DNA from 3 places in the Micromonospora sp. NBC_01412 genome. Region 3 is predicted to be linked to each of the others. Evidence: riboswitches for the same ligand, from Rfam matches in the RefSeq annotation. Region 3 holds a riboswitch; each other region holds the start of a gene.

Region 1 (7,633 bases), 1.7 Mb from region 3:
TGCCCGGCGCGGCCGTCCCGGGGCGTCCGGAGCGGCCGCTCCCGGGCGGGCGGGCGGGTCGACCCGGCGGAATGTCGGGCCGGCGTCCGTGGTTGTGTCCCTCAGACAGGCACGGTGACCAGCCAGGCATCGCGGTCGTGTAAAGTTCTCTCGGCGGCTTGTTGCCGCGCACAACTTCGGCGGGTCGAGGCTCATCCCGAGCGTCACCCGCCACAGCCCCCGGACGTTACCGTCCTCCCGTACGTCTCAAGGAGTACCTCCGTGGCGAGCAACACCTCTAAGACCGCGCGCGCGTCAGTCCGGGCCGGCCAGGCAGGCCAGGGTGGCGCCCTCAGCGTGCTGGGCGAGTTCAAGTACGTCATCCCGCTCAACGGCGGCAAGCACGCCTACGTGCGCAACCTGACCAACGGCAAGACCGCGCACCTGCGCACCGACTCCGAGGCCTTCGTCGAGGAGATCCGGGTGCTGGCCGCAGCCGGCCACGCCGTCAAGATCCGGGCCGAGCTGAACAACCTCGCGGCCACCCACCCGGACCACGGCTGGGACGCCACCGAGAAGCGCCTCGCCGAGGCCGGCGTCTTCGGCGGCTGAGCCAGCCCACCGCGACACCACGAACCGCCCGCCGGTCGACCCGGCGGGCGGTTCGTCGTCTCCGCCTCCCACCCACCGTCACCTCCCACCCACCGGGGGGCGTCGGCCGGGTGCTCTTCCTTCCCCTTGGAGGGTTGGCGTGGTGTCATGACGGGTAGCCGGTGTTACCGCCGGGTCACCAGGTGGCGAAGTTCTCGTGGCGGCCCGAGGGGAGGCGGCGATGCTGGAACAGACCGAGGTGCGGCTCGCCGACGACGTACGGCTGCACGTCGAGGTGTCCGGGCCGGCGGACGCCGAGGTCACCGCGTTCCTGCTGCACGGCTGGACGCTGGACGGGCGGAGCTGGCACCGGCAGCTCGCCGGGGTCCGCGAGCGGTTCGGCGGCCGGGTCCGGGTGGTGACCTACGACGCCCGGGGGCACGGCCGGTCGAGCTGCATGGCGCTGCGCACCGCCACCCTCGCCCAGCTCGGCGACGACCTGGTCGCCGTGCTCGACGCGGTCGCCCCGGCCGGGCCGGTGGTGCTGGTCGGGCACTCGATGGGCGGCATGACGATCATGGAGTACGCGCACCGCCACCCCCGGCACTTCGCAGCCCGCACGGCCGGGCTGGTCTTCGTCTCGACCACGGCCGAGGGGCACACCCACACCGCCTACGGCCTCTCCCCGCGCATCGCCCGGCTGATCCGGCTGGCCGAGACCGCCGGGGCCGGGGTGCTGGCCCGCTGCGGCGCGTGGCGCCCGCCCCGGGCGCTGCTGCGGGCCCTGCGGCCCAGCATCCGCTGGATGCTCTTCGGCGATCACTGCGAGCCCACCGACATCCGACTGGTCACCTCGGCGGTGGCCCGCGCCTCGCTGCGCTCGATCGGCGGCTTCCGGGCCTCGATCGGGACGCAGCACCGGCTGGACACCCTCGCAGCGCTGGCCCGCCTCCCGGCGGCGGCGCTGGTCGGCGACCGGGACCGGCTCACCCCGCCGCCGTGCGCCGAGTCGATCGCGGCGGCGCTGCCGGCGACCGAACTGACCGTCTGCCCGGGTGCCGGGCACATGCTGATGATGGAGCGGCCGGACCAGGTGAACGCCGCCGTGGCCGGCGTGCTGCACCGGGCCCTGGCGGCCGCGCCACACCCGGCTTCCCCGGCCTGACCGGGGCCGCGCCACAGGTGTGAGCGGCGGTCCGGGACGTGGGCTGGCTCGCGCCGGGACGTGGGCTGGATCGCGGCGACGGCATGGCCCCGCGTCCCGGTCGACCGGTGGCCGTACCCTCTCCGGTTAGCCCGGCGCGCGGCCTGCGCCCCGGCGCGGCCGTCCGCCGCCGTCTGCGAGGAGCTGCGCGTGACCGACCGGACCACCCTGGAGCAGGAGATCGCCGTCGAACAGCGGCATCTCGACCGGGTGTACGCACGCCTCACCGAACTGCGCCGCTCGGCCGCCCAGGCCGAGAAGGACGGCTACCAACTGGCCCGGGTGGGGAACTTCGGCGCGCTCGTCGAGCGGGACGCGATGGTCTTCCACGCCGCCCAGCGCCGGCACCGGCTCGACGCCGAGCACGAGGGGCTGGTCTTCGGCCGGCTGGACCTGCGCGACCGGCAGGTGCTGCACGTCGGGCGGCTCGGGGTGCGCGGCGAGGACGCGGAGACCCTGGTGGTGGACTGGCGGGCCCCGGCCGCCGCCGCGTTCTACCAGGCCACCCCGGCGCAGCCGATGGACGTGGTGCGGCGGCGCACCATCGGGTCCACGTCCGAGCGGGTGACCCGGATCGAGGACGACCTGCTGGACCCGGCGGCTGCCCCGCCGGACATGGCGGTGGTGGGCGACGGGGCGCTGCTGGCCACCCTGTCGCGGGCCACCGGCCGGGGCATGCGGGACATCATCGCCACCATCCAGCGGGAGCAGGACGAGGCGATCCGCTCCCCCGGCTCCGGGGTGACGATCGTCTCCGGCGGCCCGGGGACGGGCAAGACGGCGGTCGCCCTGCACCGGGCGGCGTACCTGTTGTACTCCGACCGCAGCCGGTACGCCGGCGGCGGCATCCTGGTGGTCGGCCCGTCGGCGGTGTTCGTGGAGTACATCGCCTCGGTGCTGCCGTCGCTGGGCGAGGAGACCGCGACGCTGCACTCGCTCGGCTCGCTGTTCCCGGGGATGGACGCGACCCGCACCGACCCGCCCGAGGTGGCTGCGGTGAAGGGATCGCTGCGGATGCGACGGGTGCTGGAGCAGGCGGCGCGGGACGCGGTGCCGGGCGGGCCGGGCGAGCTGCGCCTGCTCTACCGGGGCGCGCTGCTCCGGCTGGACCACCGGGAGCTGGACAGCATCCGGGACCGGGCGCTGTCCCGGGGGGCCCGCCGCAACGAGGCGCGCCGGGCCGGCTTCGACGGCGTGTTCGCCGCGCTGTGGGCCCAGGCCCGGCGACTGAGCATCCGCCAACTGCCCGAGCAGCCCGCGTTCGAGGCCGAGATCGCCGAGCGGGCCGATTTCCGCGAGTTCCTGAAGGCGTGGTGGCCCCGGCTGCACCCCCGGCACGTGCTGGGCTGGCTGGCCCGCCCGGACCAGCTGCGCCGGTACGCCGGGGGGATCCTGTCCCGGGCGGAGATCGGCCTGCTCTCCGAGGCGTACCGGACGCTGGACACCGAAGGTCTCACGATCGCCGACATCGCCCTGCTGGACGAGTTGGACGCGCTGCTGGGCAAGCCGATGCAGCCGAAGCGGGCCAAGCGGGACCCGTTCCAGCTCGCCGGGGGCGTGCGGGAGCTGAGCACGCAGGCCGACCGGCAGCGGGCGGCCCGGGAGGCGGCCCGGGAGCGCCCGGAGGACTACCGCGACTACGCGCACGTGGTGGTCGACGAGGCGCAGGACGTCTCCCCGATGCAGTGGCGGATGGTCGGCCGGCGCGGCCGGCTGGCGTCCTGGACGGTGGTGGGCGACCCGGCGCAGACCGCGTGGACGGGCGCGGAGGAGGAGCTGACCCGGGCCCGGGACCAGGCGCTGGGCCGGCGACGCCGGCACCAGTTCGAGCTGACCACCAACTACCGCAACTCGGCGGAGATCTTCGCGGTGGCGGCGGCGGAGATCCGCCGGCTCTACCCGGACCTCAGGCTGCCCAGCGCGGTGCGGTCCACCGGCGTGGAGCCGGTCGCGCTGACCGTGCCGCCGGCCGAACTCGAACGGGCCACCGTCGCGGCGGTCGCCGCGCTGCTCGGCGAGGTGGAGGGGACGGTCGGGGTGATCACGCCGGTACCGCGCCGGGACGAGGTCGCCGGCTGGCTCGCCGGCCTGGCCGCGCCGCGCCTGCAGGTGGTGACCAGTCTCCAGGCCAAGGGCATGGAGTACGACGGGGTCGTGCTGGTCGCACCGGCCGAGATCCGGGCCGATCCGGGCTCCGGCGTGCGGACGCTGTACGTGGCGCTGTCCCGGGCCACCCAGCGGCTGACCACGATCGATCCGACCGGCTGACCGGCTGACCGACCGGCGCCCCGTCCCCGGTCGGACACCGGACGTTCACTTGCACACATAGCGATGTGAGCATACATTTGGCCGAGTCCGGATCGGGGACGGAGGGTGTTGGCGTGGGCGCAGGTCATGACCACCACGGCGCGGTGGCGAACGCCGCGGACCGCCACTCAGGGCGGCTCTGGGCGGCCTTCGCGCTGCTCGCCACCCTGATGATCGTCGAGGCGGTGGCCGCGTTCGGCACCGGCTCGCTGGCGCTGCTCTCCGACGCCGGGCACATGTTCACCGACGTGCTCGGCATCGGCATGGCGCTGGCCGCGATCACCGCCACCCGGCGGGCCACCACCGACCCCCAGCGCACCTTCGGGCTCTACCGGCTGGAGGTGCTCGCCGCGCTCGGTAACGCCGTCCTGCTCAGCGGCGTCGCGGTCTACGTCCTCGTCGAGGCGGTCCGCCGGTTCGGCGAGCCGCCCGAGGTGACCGTCGGCCCGATGCTCGCGGTGGCGACGCTGGGCCTGCTCGCCAACGTGGTCGCGTTCGCCCTGCTGCGCAGCGGGGCGAAGGAGAGCATCAACCTGCGTGGGGCGTACCTGGAGGTGCTGGGCGACCTGCTCGGGTCGGTCGGGGTGATCGGCGCCGCGGCGCTGATCGCCGTCACCGACTGGTGGTGGGCGGACCCACTGGTGGCCGTCGCGATCGGCGTGTTCATCCTGCCCCGCACCTGGCGGCTCGGACGGGCCGCGGTGCGCATCCTGGTGCAGGCCGCGCCGGAGCACCTCCAGGTGACCGCCGTGCACGACCGCCTGGCGGCGGTGCCCGGCGTGGTCGAGGTGCACGACCTGCACGTCTGGACGCTGACCTCCGGCATGGAGGTCGCCTCCGCCCACCTGACCATGGCGCCGGACGCCGAGGTGGGCGCGGTGCTGGCCGCGGCCCGCACCGCCCTGCACGAGGACTTCCACATAGAGCACGCCACGTTGCAGGTGGAGCCCGGGGAGTCGGCGGGCCCCTGCGGGCCGACCGGCTGGTGATACCCACACCCATCAATCAGGTGATGTATTGTGCCTTCATGCCGGTTTTAAGCGTATTGGCCCACGCACCGTCCGTCACGGACGCAGCGGGGGACCCATCCGCACCGGTAGGCTCTCATCCGGTCTCCGCCGGGCGGCGCCCTCCGGCGCCTGCGGTGACCGCCGCCTAATCGCCTCCTGGCGAGCCGGGGAACCATGTTCGTGGGGTGTATCCGCATGAGCGGTAGGGATCTTCCGTCCCGAACCCGTCAGCTAACCCGGTCGGCGGCTGACGGAAGGACATGCGTATGCCAGTAGTGGCACCTGTACGAAGGACCGCCGCCCGGATGGCGGCGATGCTGGTGCTGACGCTCGCCGTCGGCCTCGGGTTCGGGCCGGTGGCCCCGGCCGGCGCGGCCCCGCCCACCGGTCTGCGAGCCGCCGCGCCCGGCCAGGACGAGGAGGGCGGCACCCCGGCCCTGCGCGCCCAACTCGAGGCGGCCAGCAAGGGCTACCTGGACGCCAAGAACGCCCTGGCCCGCTCGGTCAAGCGGCAGCAGCAACTCGGCAGCCAGCTCAAGACGGTCGAGGCAGAGCTGACCGTACGCGGCGCCAAGGTCGACGAGATCGCCGGCGTGGCGTACAAGTCGGGACGACTCAGCCCGGTGTCCGCGCTGCTCAACAGCACCAGCCCCGCGGGCTTCCTGGACCGGATCGCCGCGCTGGACGCGGTCGCCACCAACGAGGACCGGGCGCTGCGCGACCTGCTGGAGACCCGGGACCAGGCAGCCAAGACCCGGCTGGCCCTCGACGGGGAGATCCGCGAGCAGCGCAAGCAGGTCACCGTGATGGCCAAGCGCAAGCAGCAGGCCGAGCAGGCCCTGACCGTGGCCAACGAGAAGGCCAGCGCCAGCGGCGGCGGGTCCAACCGGGGCACCTCCAGCGCGAACGCCACCCCGGCGAAGCGCAACTCCGACGGGTCCTGGCCGTCGGAGTCGTGCAGCGTGAACGACCCGACCCCGGCCAGCGGCTGCATCACCCCGCGGACGCTGCACGCGCTCCAGCAGGCCAAGGCGGCCGGCTTCACCCGGTACGTCTCCTGCCACCGGCCCAGCGGCTCCGGCGAGCATCCCAAGGGGCGGGCGTGCGACTTCGCCGCCCAGAAGGGCGGATTCGGCGGGGTGGCCTCCGGCGGGGACCGCACCTACGGCAACAACCTGGCGGCGTACTACATCCGCAACGCCGACAACCTCGCCGTCCTGTACGTGATCTGGTTCAAGCAGATCTGGCTGCCCAGCAGCGGCTGGAAGTCGTACAGCGGGGGCAACGGGGACCCGTCCAGCGACCACACCAACCACGTGCACCTGTCGGTGTACTGACCGCGCGTCCGGTGGCCCCACCCGGGGCCACCGGACGTCACGCGCACAAGCTGTTGAACCGGGCTGCGGTCGGCCCGGCCGCGCCGCTCAGGCCTGCTGGGCGGGGCCGTCCCCGGCGCGGTCCAGCACCTCGCCCAGCCTCCGGGCCAGCCCAAGGTGCGCCGAGCGGGCCTGCCGGAAGGCGTACCGGAACAGCGGCGCCGGGGCGGCGAGAGTGATCTCCACGTCGATCCGGACCACCCCGCCCGGCTCGTCACGCAGCCGGGTGCGGTTGCGCACGGTGGTGGCCGGCCGCTGCCGGGCCACCGTGACGATCTCGTCGTCGGTGACGACCAGCACATCCGCCTCGTACGTCACCGGGAAGCGCAGCGGCCCGGCGGCGAGCCGGTCGGTGATGGCGTAACTGGCCCGGGCGCCCGGCCGGGGCGGCAGCCGGCGCACCCGCGTGATCAGCGGATGCAGCTCACCCTGCCGGGCCAGGTCGCCGAGCAGCGCCACCGCCTCGGCCCGTGGGCAGCGGGCCTGGACCGAATACTCGAAGGTGTCTCGCCGAAGCACACCCCGATCGTCCCCCACCCGGCCCCCGGAGGGAAGGACCACCGCCCCGTCCAGGCGAACCGGCCCCGGCGCACCGACCTGGCGGCGTATCCCCCGGAGGGGCGGCGGAGACGGGACGCCCGGGGCGGGCGGCCGTCAGGCGCCCGGCAGCGCCTCGGGGGTGGGAGTGGCGGCGCCGGCGCCGGCGTAGTAGGGCTCCGGGGCGCCGAACAGGCCGAGCAGCCCGGTCACCCAGAGCTGCCGGTGCACGAACCGGCTCGGCTCGGTGACGACCAGCTTCACGCTGCTGACCTCGGCGGTCTGGAAACCAGCCACCATCGCGCTGATTCCGACGGAGTCGATGAAGGTGACGAGGCGCATGTTGAGCTCAATGCGGGCGGGACGCCCCTTGGCGAGCACCTCTGCGATGGCTTCGCGCACCTCGTACGCGGTGTCGACGTCGATTTCGCCACGCGGGACGATCTCGATGACACCACCAGACAGGACCGACTTCACGATCGACAGGCTCACGCGAGCACCTCCACTCGCCCGTTCACGGGCGCCTCATCAGTACGCGGGCCGCGACCGAGAGTATTCCTCCGACGGCCTCGGTCGCCACCCCTCGGGATGAGCAATTCCTGGATCAAGGCACAGCGGCTGGCCCTTAT
Region 2 (7,633 bases), 2.3 Mb from region 3:
GTACCAGCAGAGCAGCCGGGGCACGGCGACCTCGGCGTCGTACATCGTGCGGCGCTCGGCCCGCCACGGCACCTCGGCGAGCAGGGTGTCCAGCACCTGGTCGGAGCCGAGGACCCAGCCGGGCAGGTGGTCCACCCACGCGCCCCGGTCGAGCCGGTGCCGGCGCAGCCGCCCGGCGAGCCGGTCGAGCGCGGGCCCGTCGGTGGTGAGGTCGAGCATCGACGGCTGGTAGGCGGCACCGGACATGCGCCCATCCTAACGCCGCTTTCGTACACCCGTACGAGCGCGGCGTGCCATCGCCTTCCTGGCGGGCCCGTCGCCGTCCGTGGCCGGAACGCCGACGGCCCTGGCGTGGGTGCGCCGGCGGTCGTGGGTCTCTGAACAGCCCTTGACGGGAGGGTCAGCGGTTGAGTATCCGGCGCATCCGACCGCCCACCGCCGCCCGCACCCGGGTCCGCAGCCGCTGGGCGCTCAGCTCCTCGACGCTCTCCCCGAGCTCCTGGTTCCGGTCGCGCAGCCACTGGATCCGGGCGATCAGCTCGCCCGGGTCGGTGGCCGTCTGGGCGCGGATCGCCGGGGGGAAGCTCGTCTCGGCGACCTGCCGGTCGAAGTGAGCCGCGCTGTCGCCGTCGGCGAAGGAGTGGCCGAGGTCGTGCCGGGCCAGGAACGACATCATCGTGTCGAACCGGGCCTTGTGCCCGTTGTTCAGCGCGGTGTAGTCCGCCTCGTCGTAGAGCGCGACGGCATCCACGTCGGCCGACACGTCTTTCATGATCCGGTGTGGGATGTCGAAGTACCGGGCCAGCTCCAGCGTGCGCGAGTCGTGCGCGAACAGGTAGCCCGGGGTGCCGGCGATCAGCGCGGTGATGGTGCCGTGGATGCGGGTGCCGAAGTTGAAGTCGAACCCGGACAGGTAGTCCATCCAGGTCCACGGGTCGACGAACATCCGCACCTTGTCCTCGACGAAGAGCTGGTGCGAGGTGTGGATCGGGATGGCGGCCTTCTTGCCCCGTTCCTCGGGCAGGTCGCCGTAGAGCAGGGTGCCGAGGGTCTTCAGGTCCTGCGGGAGGTAGCGCAGGTTCGGGTAGCGCTGGTGGTGCGAGCTGATCACCTTCGCCATCGACTTGACGTACGGCGAGACGGTCAGCGCCACCCGGTCCTCGACGGTGAGCGTCGCCTTCCGCTTCTCCACCCGCAGGCTGTCGCCGTGCAGGAACATCGACGGGCAGCCGATCACGTCGACCGCGGAGAAGCCGAGGCTGCGCAGGTACCCCTCGGTGATCTCGCCGCGCACGCCGATGCTGTGCGACCGGTCGAGCACCGCCTTCGTGAACGCCTTCACCGTGTCGTCGATCGGTCGCAGGTACTCCCGGTCGCCGTTGACGTCGGTCTGCACGCCGACGCCCAGCACCACCACCGGGATCTTCAGCCGCTCGATGAGCCGGGTCATGGTGCCCAGCCGGCTGGCGTAGCTGCGCCGGAACGCGTTCGCCAGCGGCACCACGAAGACGTCGTACCGCTCGTTGATCTCGTCCGCCTCGCGCGGGTTGGCCCGGAACTCCGACGAGGTGATCTGCGCCGTCGAGGTCCGCAGGATCTTGTGCGCCGCGTGGCTGAACACGAGGTTGCCGGTGTTGTCGCCGATCCAGTTGCGCTCGAACGTCTCCTCCGGCGAGTAGACGTCGAACGGGCCCTTCTTGGCCCGGAGCAGGATCCGCTGGTGCATCGGTGCCGTCCTTCTCGTCGTGTCAGCCCCGTCAGGGGTGCGCTGGTGGGCGCCGACCCGCCGTGGCCCGACGAGGTCGGGGCACGCCCGTGGGTGCCGAGACCGCGATATTAGGCCATCGGACGCCCGCTCCTGGCATTCGCGTCTCCCGGCGACCGCCGATGCGGGGGCCGGGCGGGCCCAGCGGGTAGGGTGCCCGGCGGGCGGCACCCGCCGGCCCGCCACGACGCGGCGGCGCCGGCCGCCCGGGGCGACACGAGGCGAGGAGGCGCGGTGCTGGTGACCCTGCGGACGGACGGGCCGCCGGCATGACCAGCGCACCGACCGTCGTACGACCCGAGCCGCCCGCCCGCCCGGCGAGCCGGCTGCCCTCGCTGACCGGGCTGCGCTGGATCGCCGCCCTGCTGGTCTTCGGATACCACGCCGGCACCATGCGGATCGTCGCCGAGCCCGACTACCAGGCCGTCATCGACCGGCTGTTCACCCTGGGCCTGTCCGGGGTCGAGTTCTTCTTCATCCTCAGCGGGTTCGTGTTGGTCTGGTCGGCCCGCGACGGGGACCGCCGACGCGACTTCTGGCGCCGCCGGCTCGCCAAGATCTACCCCAACCACCTGCTGATGTGGGGTGTGGTGCTGCTGACCGGCGTGTGGGTCTTCGCCGACCCGGTCAACATCCGCGCCGCGGTGGAGAACCTCCTGCTGCTCCAGGCCTGGGACCCGACCCCCGGCTACTTCTACAGCGTCAACTCGGTGAGCTGGTCGCTCTCCTGCGAACTGTTCTTCTACTTCTGTCTGCCGTTCGCGTTGCCGCTGGTCCGCCGGGCGCGGCCCGGGGTGCTGTGGGCGGTGGTGGTCGCGGTGCCGTTGCTGATCGTGGCGCTCTGGCCCGGTCAGCAACTGGTGCCGCAGGAGAGCACCTGGTGGTTCACCCAGGTCTTCCCCGTCGTACGGTCCCTGGAGTTCTGGATGGGCGTCGCCGCGGCCGAGCTGCTGCGCCGGGGGCGCTGGCGGGGTCCCGGCCTCACCGCGGCCAGCGTGATCTTCGTGGCCACCTGGGTCGTCGCCTCGCAGTGGATCCGCGCCGAGCTGTGGGCGGCCCTGCTCGCGGCGGCGTACCTGCTGGTCATCGCCGCCGCAGCCGACGCGGACGTGCGCGGCGCGCGGACGCCGTGGCGGTCCCGGCCGATGGTCTGGCTCGGCGAGGTCTCCTTCGCCTTCTACCTGGTGCACGTCTTCGTCATGGTCACCGTGCTGCGGCTGGCCGACCGGCTCGGCGTGGGGCTGCCCGGCTGGTGGGGGCCGCTGGCCGTGGTCGGCTTCCTGCTGGTGAACCTGGGGCTGGCCGCGCTGCTGCACCGGTGGGTCGAGATGCCGCTGACCCGCCGGCTCGGGCCGCCCCGCCGACCCCGCCCGCCGGCTCCCGGCGGCGGGACGGCCCCCGGCGACCCGCCGGAACCGCCCGGACCGGCGACGACGGCCGCCCCCACGACGGCCGCCCCCACGACGGCCGCCCCCACGACGGAGCGCCCCCGCGAGTACGTCGCCGTCCCCGAGCGGCGCTGACCGGCCCCGCTCCCGCGCCGCCCGCCGGGGTGCCGCCAACGCGCCCGCGACGGGTGGGCGGGTGGGCCGGCGGGCCGGGGAAGAACCGGACGATCGGGACGTCGCGACACGCCCCGCCAGCGGTGCGCCCCGCGGCCGGCTTCGGTAGCGTGAGCGGGTGCTTCCCGTCGCGCCGACTTGCCCCCTGTGGTGGGTCGCGCGCTGGACCGCCCGGATGCTCACCAGCCTGGCCGTCGCGGTCGCCTTCTCGCTGGGCGCCGGATCGCTGTCGTTCGACCCGGCGCCGCCCGCCGACGCGGGCGGCCAAGCCCCGGCCTGGTCGCTGGCCGGCAGCCTGCCCGTGGTCGGGGCTCCCGACCACGACCCCGTGCCGGCCTGGTCCCTGGTCGGCAGCACGCCCGCCATCGGGGCGTCCGACCACGGCCCCGCCCCGGCCGCCGGGGTGCGCGCGGCCGGCCCCGGCCGGGCCGCCGCCGACACCCCGGCCGCCCCCGCGCACCCCGCCGCGGTCCCGCCCGGCCCGGCGGGCCGGTCCGTGGTCGACCCGGCCCCGGCGCCCCGGATGCCCGTCGGCCCCGCCCCGGCGACCGCCGGGTCGCGCGCGCCGCCGCGCGGCTGACCCGCCCGCGACACCGCCCTCTCGCGAAACCTCACCACCGCACCCGTCCGCCCGGCCCGGTGGCGCCCCGCGCCCCACCCGGTGGCGCGCGGAGCCCGCTTCCCGCATCCACCCTCCGTGAGGTGCCGACCATGGACATCGTTCTCTACCAGTTCCTCGTCGAGGTGCCGCTGGCCGCCGCCATCTGGTCGGTGCTGCTCGTGGTGGCGCTCGGGGTGCTCACCGCCCTGGTCGCCCGCCCGCAGCGGGACCGGCCGGCGGTCGACCCCGCCCCGCCCGCCGTCGACCCGGTCATCGAGGAGGCCACCGACCTGCGCCGGTACGCCGAGGAGGTGGGGGTGGCCGCCGTCGGCGCCGCCCGGACCGCCCGCCGGCGGCGCGAAGCGTGGCTGGCCGCCCAGGACGCCCTCGATCGGGCCTGGCAGGCGTACGACGAGGCGGAGGCCGCCGCGCGGCGCTTCTCCGGCGCGGGGGCCCTGCCTGCGCCGCGCACCCCCCGAACCCCCGCCGAGTACGCCGCCCGGGAGCGTTGGCTGCACCACGCCGCGACGGCCGCCCACCTGCGCGGCGAGCTGTCCATCCGGCAGCTCTGCGACGTCTTCGCGCACCGGGGCGGCTGGAACCCCCGGCTGCACCCGGCCCAGCAGGAGGTCGTGCTGGCCCGGGCGGTGCGGGACGGGAGGCAGGCCGGCCACCGGGCGGCGGTGGCCCGGGAGCGGGCGGCCTGGCGCGACGCCGAGCTGGCCGCCGAGGCCGCCCGGACGCTGGCCGTCGAGGCGTACGCCGCTGCGGAGCGGGCCCGCCCCGTCCGGTCGCCCACGCCCCGGGCAGCGACGGCGGCGGCCGGCCGCATCGTCCCCGCCGCCCGCTGGCGTCCGGCCCGGGCCGGCTGACCCGATCCGGGCGGTAGCTGACCCGATCCGGGCGTCGCGGTGGCCGGCCCCGGATTTCTTGGGTGATGCCGGTCACGTCGCTCGGGTAAACGGGCAGTCGACCCATCGGGGTGGATCGGCCGACACAACTCACCGACGATCACGACCAATCGTCCGGTTGTCGCCCTGCGGCACCCCGAAGGCCCGTAATCCCATTGAGTCACGTCAGTTCCCAATGTGCCGCAAGAAAGTTGATCGGAGAGGGTTTAGGCAGGTGGGAGGGGGTTGGCAGGGCTTCGACCGGCCAGTAATGTCGGCCCGTCCGGTGCGGTACCCGATCGCAAGAGGCGACGCCGCGCCGACCCGCTCAATCGTGACCATCACGAACCGGGGACCCAATGCAGTGTGGGGTGAATCCGCGGGCCACGGCCTGCGGTAGGGCGATCTTCCCGCCCGAATCCGTCAGCTAACCCGGTAGGCGGTGTCGGAAGGAGTGCCATCCTCGTGCAGCGCGACCCCATCCCTCGGTTGTTCCTCCACTGCGGCGCCATGGTGCCCGCGTCCGTCGCCCCTGGGCTGACGAGCTGACCCGCGCACCCGCCCGTACGCCCGGCTGACCGGGCGTCTTCCCAGAGCGGTCCCCACCGGCCGTGGACGTCTCGTCCGCGCCGCCGTGCGACGACGCATGCCCGGGTGCCCCGCTCTCCGCCCCACCCCCGTGGAGGAACACGTGAACGACCACCTCAAGCGGCAGTTGCGACGTCTCGCCACCGAGCGCCCGTACCAGGTCGTCGCCGGCTCGGCCGCGGCGCTCCTGCTGGCCTCCGGCACCGGTGTGCTGCTGGCCGGCGCCGACGACACCCCCGCCCCGCGGCAGACCACCAACGCCGCCGTGGCCGAGATCGCACCCCGCCTCGACGGCGTGGCCAGCCGCGCCCAGGCCCGGGTCGGCGCGACCGCGTCGCCCAGCGCCTCGCCGTCGCCGAGCGCCACCACGGCCGCGCCGAACCCCGACCTGACCACCAAGGCGGCCCCGAAGCAGACCACGGCGAAGGCGGCCGCCCCGAAGCCGCCGTCGTCGAAGTCCCTCGACTACGACTACCAGGCGCAGACCACCTACTTCTACTGCGGCCCCGCGGCGGTTCGCAACGCGCTCTCCGCCACCGGCGTCGGGAGCAACCAGGACGGGCTGGCCAGCCGCCTCGGCACCACCGAGATGGGCACCAACTCGGCCGAGGACACCACCCGGGTGCTCAACGAGATGGTCAAGGGCGACCCGTACCGGACCCGGATGATCCCGGGCGGCGCCGCCACCCGGGCCCAGATCGACCGGCTCCAGGCCGACGTGGTGACGGCGGTCGGCGCCGGGCGCGGCGTCGTGGTGAACATCGCCGGCGACGCCACCGACGTCGACGGCGGCTGGCACTCCTTCCCCGGCGGCCACTACATCGCCGTCGTCGGCTACCGCAACAACGGCAGCACCGTACGGATCGCCGACTCGGCGAACCCGGCCGTCCCGGCGTACTGGATCAGCACCACCGCCCTGGCGCACTGGGCGGCGACCAGGGGCTACTCGGCCTGATCGCCCTCCCCCCACCGGCCCCGGCTCACCCTGTGAGCCGGGGCCGGTGCCGTCTCACCCCGGCCGGGCCGCCCGTCGCCCGCCCCGGTCCGACCCCGCCCCGCCCGTGCCCCGACCCGGTCCGCCCGGGTCCGTGTCGTGTCCCGCCCGGGTCCGTGTCGTGTCCCGCCCCGGTCCGTGTCGTGTCCCGGTCCGGCCTCTCGCCCGGCGGGCCGCGCGGTGCGACACTGCGCTGCGTGACCGACGACACGGGTACCCGGCGCGTGGCTCTGCTGCTGCACGGCATGGGCGGCACGGGGGAGGTGTGGCTGCCCTGCGCGCCGCTGCTGGAGAGCCGCTGGCCTGGCCGGTGGCTGGCGCCCGACCTGGCCGGCCACGGCTGGTCGCCGGCGCCGTCGGTCTACACCTTCGCCGGGCTCGCCGACCGGGTGGCCGAGGGGCTGCGCCCCGGCGACCGGCTCGTGGTGCTCGGGCACTCGCTTGGCGGGGTGGTCGGCCTCGCGCTGGCCGCGCGCGGCCGAGGGCTGCCTGTCGACGCGGTGGTCGGTCTCGGGATCAAGGTCGCCTGGTCGGCCACCGAGCTGGACCGGGCCCGCGAGCTGGCCGCCCGCCCCGTGACCTGGTTGGCCTCCCGGGACGAGGCGGCCCGCCGCTACCTGCGGGTGTCCGGCCTGGCCGGGCTGGTCGCCCCGGACGATCCCGTGGTGGACGCCGGGCTGCGCCGGGAGGGCGGCCGGTGGCGGCTGGCCATGGACCCCGCGGTCTTCGGGGTCGGCGCACCGGATCTGCCCGCCCTGCTGGCCGCCGTCGACGTCCCGGTCCTCCTGGCCCGGGGCGAGCACGACCCCATGGTCACCGACGCCCAACTCGGGGAACTGGCCGTCCCGACGGCCACCCTGCCCGGCCTCGGCCACAACGCACACGTCGAAAACCCCGCCGCCGTCCTATCCCTCCTGACCCCCCACCTCTGACGGGACACGGTCCCGTTGATCAAGAGGTTTCCGTCGGCTCTGCGCCCAACCCTGACGCAAACTTCTTGATCAACGCGGGGGTCGGGGGTGGGGGTGGGGGTGAGAGGGAAGAGGGGTGGTTGGGCGGGGGGTGGGTGGGGTCCAGGTTGGGGTCAGTTCGTGGCGGGCTGCCGTCAGGAATGCCTCGGCGTACTGCTGGGTGGGGAAGTCGCCCAGGTAGCGGGAGCGGGTGGCCCAGCGGGCCGTTGCCTGCGGGTCGGTGTCGAGCAGGTGGCCGAGCACCTCGTCGAGGTTGGCCGCG
Region 3 (7,633 bases):
GCCGCGCGGTGGGCGCTGCGGGCGTGCCGGGCCAGCCCCTGATCCGGCACGCCCACCGGGGCGCCGCCCGCGCCGCCGGCAGCCCGGTGGTCGAGCCACACCTGCACGGCCGGCTGCCCCGGGCCCCCGCCCGGGAAGACGGAGCCGCCCTGGTAGCGGCGGGCGAGCATCGCCACGTCGACGGTGAACTCGAACAGCCGCCAGTCCACCTGCGGGGCGGCCCGCCCCAACTCGGCGAGCCGGGCCACCCGGGCCTGGTCGGTCACCGGCCGGGCGTGCCCCGCCACGTACGCCTCGTCGTCGCTGTCCTCCGGCGGGAAGGAGTGCAGCGCGTAGCGGCCGTCGCGTTCGAGGTCGCGCCGCTTCGGCGAGTCGACGATGAAGCAGAAGAGCCCGTCGTCGGTGATCACCGGGGAGACCGGGTGCACCCGGGGCCCACCGTCGGCGCGGACGGTGGCCAGGTAGCCGAAGCCCGGCCCGTACTGCTGCATGAGGAGGCGGATCCCGCCGGCGAGTCGTGGCTCGTCAGCGGCGAATTCGGACCAGGAAGCCATGCCGACATTCTATCGAACACGTGTACGACAGGCGAGCGCGGCACGCCGGGTGCAGCGGGCGATGACAGGCCCACCGACCAGGGTCGCTATGGTGTGGCGATGCTGCTCTCCGACCGCGATCTCGTCAGCGAGCTGAAGGCTGGCACGCTCGCGCTGGAGCCGTTCGAGCCCACCCTGGTACAGCCGTCGAGCATCGACGTGCGCCTCGACAAGCTCTTTCGGGTCTTCAACAACCACCTCTACACGCACATCGACCCGTCGGTGCAGCAGGACGACCTGACCTCGGCGGTCGAGGTGCCCGACGGCGAGCCGTACGTGCTGCACCCGGGAGAGTTCGTGCTCGCCTCCACGCTGGAGGTGATCTCGCTCGGCGACCAGCTCGCGGGCCGGCTGGAGGGCAAGAGCTCGCTGGGCCGGCTCGGGCTGCTCACCCACTCGACCGCCGGGTTCATCGACCCGGGATTCTCCGGTCACGTCACGCTGGAGCTGTCCAACGTGGCGAACCTGCCGATCACGCTCTGGCCGGGCATGAAGATCGGCCAGCTCTGCATCTTCCGGCTCTCCTCGCCGGCCGAGCACCCGTACGGGTCGAAGGTGTACGGCTCGCGGTACCAGGGCCAGCGCGGCCCGACCCCGAGCCGCTCCTGGCAGAACTGGCACACCTGGCCCACCCGCTGACGGCGCGGGCGTGGTCGAGGGGCCCGTCCCGCAGAACGGGCCCCTCGCCGCTCAGTCGGGGCGGCCGTAGCTGTTGATCTGGCCGTCGTCGACGCGCTTCATCTTGACGGGCTGGCCGGCCTGGGAGGCGTGCACCACCCAGCCGTTGCCGACGTACATGCCGACGTGGTGCAGGTCGGCGTAGTAGAAGACAAGGTCGCCGGGGCGCAGGTCGGCGCGGCTCACCCGGGCGGTCACCGACCGCTGCTGGGCCGCGTTGTGCGGCAGCGACACGCCGGCCTTGGCCCAGGCCGCGAGCATCAGGCCGGAGCAGTCGTACGAGTTGGGACCTTCGGCGCCCCAGACGTAGGGCTTGCCGATCTGGGCGCAGGCGAACTTCACCGCGACCCCCGCGCCGCCGCCCGGGTAGGCAGCCGGGCAGGGGGCGGGCCGCAGCGCGCCGCCACCGCCGTTGCCGTACACCTTGAGCCGCAGCTTCTGGAGCCGGTCGATCTCGGCGTTGATCTGCTTCCGCTTGGCGGCGAGCTGCGCCTCGGTGCGGGCGAGCTGGGTGACCATCTCGTCCAGCGGCTTCTTCTTCGCGTCCAGTTCGTCGCGGAGGTCGATGACCGCCCGGACGTCGCGCTGCTGGCGCTCGGCGAACTGGTCGAGCAGCTCCAACTGCCCCATCATCTGACCGGGCGAGCGGCTGCCGAGCAGCGCGTTCACCGCCGAGAGGTTCTCACTCTTGTACGCCTCGACGGCGAGGCCGCTGACCTTGTCCATCGCCTCGTCGACCCGGCGTTGCAGCGGCCCGATCTGCTTGGCGAGCGCGTCGGCCTGCCGGCGCTTGAGGGCGAGGTCCTGGCGGGTGGCGTTGTGCCGCTCGATGAGCGGTTCGAGCTTGTTCCAGTCCTGGTCGATCTGCCGCTCGATCTCGGCGACCGAGGGGTCGGCGTGGGCCGCGATCGGGGCGCCGGTCAGGACGACGGCGGCGCCGGCCAGGGCGGCGAGGGCGGTGGTGAAGCGTGACCAGCGTGGGCGCGGCGCGGCCGGCATCCGGTCGGCGAGCGCCGACCGGCGTGACGGGCGCCGCGGGGCATGGTGTGCCACCGGGCTCCGTTCTCCTTCTTCCCTGACCGCCTACCAGGTTAGCTGACGGGTTCGGGCGGGAAGGGAGAGCGCCCTACCGCAGCGGCGCTGCGGATTCACCCCGGCGTACCTGGGTCCCCGGCTCGCCCGGAGGCGACTCGGCGGTGTCGGACCGTCACCGCCCGGCTGGGCGGTACAGCTACCGGCCGACGATTGACCAGAGTAGAGACGTCCGTTATCGATCCGCAACCCGCCAGGCCGTGACACGGCATACCACACCACCGTGTGGAAGTTTCCTTCACATCAAAACGCCTGGTGGAAAGCTATTGACGCGGGAGGACGACGGCGGGAGGGTGACCTCATCAACATCCACTCGGGAGGTTCAATGCCCCGTTTTGTCGCGTCGTCGAGCAGGCGGATCCTGCTCGGTGCCGCCGTGGCCGCCACCACGGCCCTCGTGCCCCTCGGTACCGTAGCCACCCCGGCCGCAGCCGGCCAGACCCCCGACCGCCAGCAGCAGTACGCAAACGCCGCCGCCGAGTACGGCGTGCCGGAGAGCGTCCTGCTCGGCGTCTCCTACCTCCAGTCCCGCTGGGACACCAACGCCGGCACCCCCAGCACCAGCGGGGGGTACGGGCCGATGCACCTCACCGACGCCGAATACGTGACCGGCCTGCCCACCGGCACCCACCACGACTCCGGCGACGAGGACCCGCGGGGGGACGACTCCCGCCCGGCCCCCGCCGCCGCCCAGCCGTCTGCCGACGAGGCCCCGACCGCCGAGTCGTTGCAGACCCTGGACACCGCCGCCACCCTCACCGGGGCCGACGAGGCGGCCCTGCGCGCCGACGCGCCGACGAACATCCGGGGCGGGGCGGCGCTGCTCGCGTCGTACCAGCGGCAGATCGGCGCCCCGGTCGGGGCCGGCACCGACCCGGCGGCCTGGTACGGCGCGGTCGCCCGGTACGCCGGCGCGGACGGCGCCGACGCGGCGGCGGCCTTCGCCGACGAGGTCTTCGGCACCATCGCCGGCGGCGAGAGCCGGGTGACCGACGACGGGCAGCGGGTGACCCTCGCCGCCCGCGCGGTGACCCCGCAGAAGTCCTGGCTGGACCGGCTCGGCCTGCGCCTGCCGGAGCGCCCCGACGGCCTGGAGTGCCCGTCGAGCATCTCCTGCGAGTGGATCCCCGCGCCGTACCAGTCGCTCGGCGCCGACCCCGGCGACTACGGCAACCACGACCTCTCCGACCGGCCGAAGCGGCAGAAGGTCGAGTACATCCTCATCCACGACACCGAGGCCAGCTACGCGAGCACCCTCAGGATGGTCCAGGACCCGACCTACGTGAGCTGGCACTACACGCTGCGCTCGGTGGACGGGCACATCGCCCAGCACGTGAAGACCAAGGACGTGGCCTGGCACGCCGGCAACTGGTACATCAACTCCAAGTCGATCGGGCTGGAGCACGAGGGCTTCGCCGCCCAGGGCACCTGGTACACCGAGGCGATGTACCGCACCTCGTCGAAGCTGGTCCGGTACCTCGCGCTGCGGCACGGCGTCCCGCTGGACCGGCAGCACATCATCGGCCACGACAACGTTCCCGGCACCGTCGCGGCGAACGTGCGGGGGATGCACTGGGACCCGGGCCCGTACTGGGACTGGTCGCACTACTTCGACCTGCTGCGCGCGCCGGAGCTCAACACCGGCACCCCGCTGACCGGCATGGTGCGGATCGACCCGGACTTCGCCACCAACCGGCCGGCGTTCACCGGCTGTGTGACGGCAGGCGTGCCGTGCCCCTCGCGCGGCTCCTCGGCGGTGGTGCTGCGCAGCGCGCCGCGCGCCGACGCGCCGCTGGTCAACGACGTCGCCCTGCGCCCCGACGGCTCGCCGGCCACGATGCACATCTCCGACCACGGGGCCCGTGCCTCGTCGGGGCAGACGTACGCCCTGGCCGGCCGCGAGGGCGACTGGACGGCGATCTGGTACCTCGGGCAGAAGGCGTGGTTCCACAACCCGTCCTCCGCGCCCACGGCGGCCTGGACCATCGGCCTGGTGGCCACCCCGAAGGCCGGGAAGGCGACGATCCCGGTGTACGGGCGGGCGTACCCGGAGGAGGCGGCGTACCCGGCCGGCGTGCCGTACCAGCCGATCTCGCCGTTGCAGTACACCCTCTCCGCCGGCCAGCGGTACGCCGTCGGCAACGTGCTGCCCAGCGAGTACTACCGGGCCACCACGTTCGACGGCTCGGCGCCCGGTGACTGGACGGTGATCCGGGGCGAGAAGAAGTACGTGCAGATCCAGTTCGGCCACCGGATCATGTACGTCGACCGCGCCGACGTGAACCTGGTGCCGTCCCCGCTGGGCGCGCCCCGCTGACGGTTTCCTCGGCACGACGAAGGCCCCCGGTCGGGTGGGCGGTTTCTGGGGGTCCTCGCAACACCTGATGGCTTAGGTGGCTGTCAGTAGATCACGCAGACGCTCGGCTGGGTTGTCCCAGCCGAGCGTCTGTCGTGGGCGGCCGTTGAGTTCTTGAGCGACGTGCTCAAGGTCTGCGGGTCCGTGGACCGACAGGTCGGTGCCCTTGGGGAAGTACTGGCGGAGCAGGCCGTTGGTGTTCTCGTTGGATCCGCGCTGCCAGGGCGAGTGCGGGTCGCAGAAGTAGACGGGCACCCCGGTGGCGAGGGTGAACTGCTTGTGGGCAGCCATTTCCGCGCCCTGGTCCCAGGTCAGCGATCCGCGTAGGTGGGCCGGCAGTGTGCCGATGAGATCCACCAGCACGTCGCGGACTTCTTCGGCGGTGTGCCCGCCGGGCAGATGCCCGAGCATCACGTACCGGGTGGCGCGCTCGACCAGCGTCACGATCGCGGACTGGTTGCCCGCGCCCATGATCAGTCGGGTAGCCCCGGCGCATTGCTGCGCCGGGGCCCCCTCAGAACCGTGCTTGCGGCGTTAACCGCACACGGCTCAAGCAAGCCCTGGAGGCTCGCTGACGGGCAGAATGCTTGGCCTTTGGCCTTCGCCGGCTGGCTGCCGTCGGAGGCAGTACGCGTGTATGAGACGGGAATGAATAGCGTCCGGCTTACCGTCGATCGGGGCGACGACATGTTGTCTGACGATCGCCTTCCGGATCGTGCGTGTCCACAGTTCCCATTCGGTTGGGGTCTGCGGCGCGTGCTCGGCGTGTAGCAGAAACCCTCGGCAGAGCGAACATCGACCTTGCTGTTTCTTCAAAAGATACAGCGTGGCTTTGCCCGTTGCTGGAGGTCCTTTGCAGCGCCGATCGGCCCAATACTTGCTGAGAGCAGGATCGTCCGGGGACGCCGTGCCCTTGACCAGTTGGTGCCGGACGATCTTCGTCCAGGAAAACTTGATCAGGTAGGAGCCGCTGTCACGGTCACCAAAAACCCACCTGTCCTGCCTGGCCTGGTTGAACCGGCCGAAGTACCTGTCAACGATCCAGTGCTTCGACTTATTCGGGTGGCTGTGTTTCGCCCACTTGTAAAGCAGAATCCACACATAGTTGTCCAGCGCCGTGAATATCTCGCTCGACACCACCGTCCGGTAATAGGCAGACCAGCCCCGGACGATGGGGTTGATCTTGTAAAGCACCGCCGCCGCGTTAGCTCCTCGCAAAGCTATTATCTCGCCGCGTAGCCTTTCCCGGATCCGTCTCAATGCCGCCTTGCTCGGTCTGATCAGCAGTTTCCCGTGATAGCGGCGGACGTTGAACCCCAGAAAATCGAACCCATCGCCAGCATGGACGATACGAGTTTTGCCCTCGTTGAAGGCTAATCCTCTGGACGTCAGCCATTGCCGTAGCCTTTCCTTGGCCTGGTCGGCCCGCTCATGGCTGTGGCACATCACGACGAAATCGTCTGCGTATCTCACCAGCACCGGACTGTCTGTTACCGCACTGCCGGCATCTCTGCCGGCTGTGAGGTAACGGACCCCGGCGGCATTCTCCATTCCATGCAAAGCCACGTTGAACAGCGTCGGGCTGATCACTCCGCCTTGGGGAGTTCCTTCCCCGGTCGGGGCGAACCGGCCATTATCGATCACACCTGCTTTCAGCCATCGTTCCACTCGATCCCTGGCGGGAAACGCGCCAAGCAATGTCAGCAGGTGCCGGTGATCGATCCGGTCGAAGGCTGCCGTCAGGTCAGCGTCGAGGATCCACACCCGCTGCGGGTTCTTACCGTTGAGCGTGGAATAGATGGCCCCGATCGCGTCGTGACAGCCGCGGCCCGGCCGAAATCCGTAGGACTTCGGCTCAAATCGGGCCTCCCATTCAGGTTCCAACGCGTTCGCTGTCAAGGCTTGTAAGGCCCTGTCGGCGATCACGGGAATGCCGAGACCACGCCGTTTCGTGGTTCCGGGCTTAGGAATGTAGACACGCTTGACGGGACGGGCAGTCCACATGGCGCTGTCGTGCTGCATCCAGTCGGCCAGTTCAGCCTTGGATTCCGGGTGCAGCACGACTTTCCCGTCGACGCCCGCCGTCTTACGGCCAGCGTTGATCTCCGTGACTCGCCGCACGCTGATCAGCGTGTTAGCGCGAGAACGGAGCATCAGTTTCTGCAGATTGCGGACCCGTTTAAGGTCCCCCGCCTGCGACGCCGCGAAAATTCTCTGACGCAGACGACCCACGGCATCTTCAGCCTGGCGCCAAGCGATCGACGACCAGTCGATAACATCGCCCTCCGGTCCGTTCACCACGGCAACATACTCACCACGAGCCAATCGGAGTGAACACTTGCGTCACTGTGACGTCCAACTTGTCCTTCGGTTCCGGTGTCATTGTTCAGTGTTTCTCCACAGGCTCACCAGACCCACGTCAGCACCCTTTCGAGTCCGGGCATCGCCCGTATCCGGCCAGTTATACGGAAGAATCCGATGGAGGATCGGATGACTCCTCCGATTTCCTGTTTCCTTTCGGCTACCGGCATTCGCTTCTTGGGCCTTCCTGTCCCCGCTGAAGAATTGAGCTTTCCTCGCAGTCGGCCGACCGGTCATCGAGACCCGGACTCCAACGGGATTTCCACGTTCCGCACGAGTGAGACACGACCGGGGTGGGTGCCCTCTTTATCCCGAGGCGGCGGTGTCCTTCTGGCTGGAGTGACCTCTACCAGCCAGCGCCTGCCGCTTCTCAACGGCCAGCCCTGTACCCCATTACCGCATTCCGTCGACAGGGCTTGGGATCACGAGACATCATCGAGGGTTCATTTGCATTCACCCGTCCGGTCTTCCCCTTAGCCTGTAGCTCCCGGACGGAACGGAAACCCTTGGGCTTGACTCCTGAGCTTCACACCCCGCCGTTACCAGCAACGCA

What was found. Region 3 has a riboswitch for cyclic di-AMP ahead of OG617_RS14375 (NlpC/P60 family protein). Riboswitches for the same ligand answer to the same signal wherever they lie in the genome.
Region 1: it holds a riboswitch for cyclic di-AMP, as region 3 does, so the genes downstream of both, OG617_RS06165 (coiled-coil domain-containing protein) here and OG617_RS14375 (NlpC/P60 family protein) in region 3, are expected to answer to the same signal.
Region 2: it holds a riboswitch for cyclic di-AMP, as region 3 does, so the genes downstream of both, OG617_RS24130 (C39 family peptidase) here and OG617_RS14375 (NlpC/P60 family protein) in region 3, are expected to answer to the same signal.

What each region holds. Positions count from the first base shown of each region.
Region 1 covers NZ_CP109528.1:1,418,609-1,426,241, forward strand. Annotated here, with positions in the region: gene OG617_RS06145 (hypothetical protein) at 262-591, shown strand; gene OG617_RS06150 (alpha/beta fold hydrolase) at 812-1,735, shown strand; gene OG617_RS06155 (HelD family protein) at 1,925-4,042, shown strand; gene OG617_RS06160 (cation diffusion facilitator family transporter) at 4,156-5,070, shown strand; cyclic di-AMP (ydaO/yuaA leader) riboswitch at 5,224-5,353, shown strand; gene OG617_RS06165 (coiled-coil domain-containing protein) at 5,358-6,428, shown strand; gene OG617_RS06170 (SRPBCC family protein) at 6,516-6,986, opposite strand; gene OG617_RS06175 (STAS domain-containing protein) at 7,122-7,496, opposite strand.
Region 2 covers NZ_CP109528.1:5,451,844-5,459,476, forward strand. Annotated here, with positions in the region: gene OG617_RS24105 (alpha-ketoglutarate-dependent dioxygenase AlkB) at 1-246, opposite strand, end outside; gene OG617_RS24110 (polysaccharide pyruvyl transferase family protein) at 401-1,726, opposite strand; gene OG617_RS24115 (acyltransferase family protein) at 2,035-3,288, shown strand; gene OG617_RS24120 (hypothetical protein) at 3,446-3,907, shown strand; gene OG617_RS24125 (hypothetical protein) at 4,039-4,800, shown strand; cyclic di-AMP (ydaO/yuaA leader) riboswitch at 5,134-5,275, shown strand; gene OG617_RS24130 (C39 family peptidase) at 5,465-6,361, shown strand; gene OG617_RS24135 (alpha/beta fold hydrolase) at 6,598-7,332, shown strand; gene OG617_RS24140 (CDP-glycerol glycerophosphotransferase family protein) at 7,402-7,633, opposite strand, start outside.
Region 3 covers NZ_CP109528.1:3,141,359-3,148,991, reverse strand. Annotated here, with positions in the region: gene OG617_RS14385 (pyridoxamine 5'-phosphate oxidase family protein) at 1-554, opposite strand, end outside; gene dcd (dCTP deaminase) at 654-1,232, shown strand; gene OG617_RS14375 (NlpC/P60 family protein) at 1,284-2,324, opposite strand; cyclic di-AMP (ydaO/yuaA leader) riboswitch at 2,337-2,477, opposite strand; gene OG617_RS14370 (N-acetylmuramoyl-L-alanine amidase) at 2,689-4,680, shown strand; partial or broken gene OG617_RS14365 (IS30 family transposase) at 4,753-5,196, opposite strand; gene ltrA (group II intron reverse transcriptase/maturase) at 5,269-7,017, opposite strand.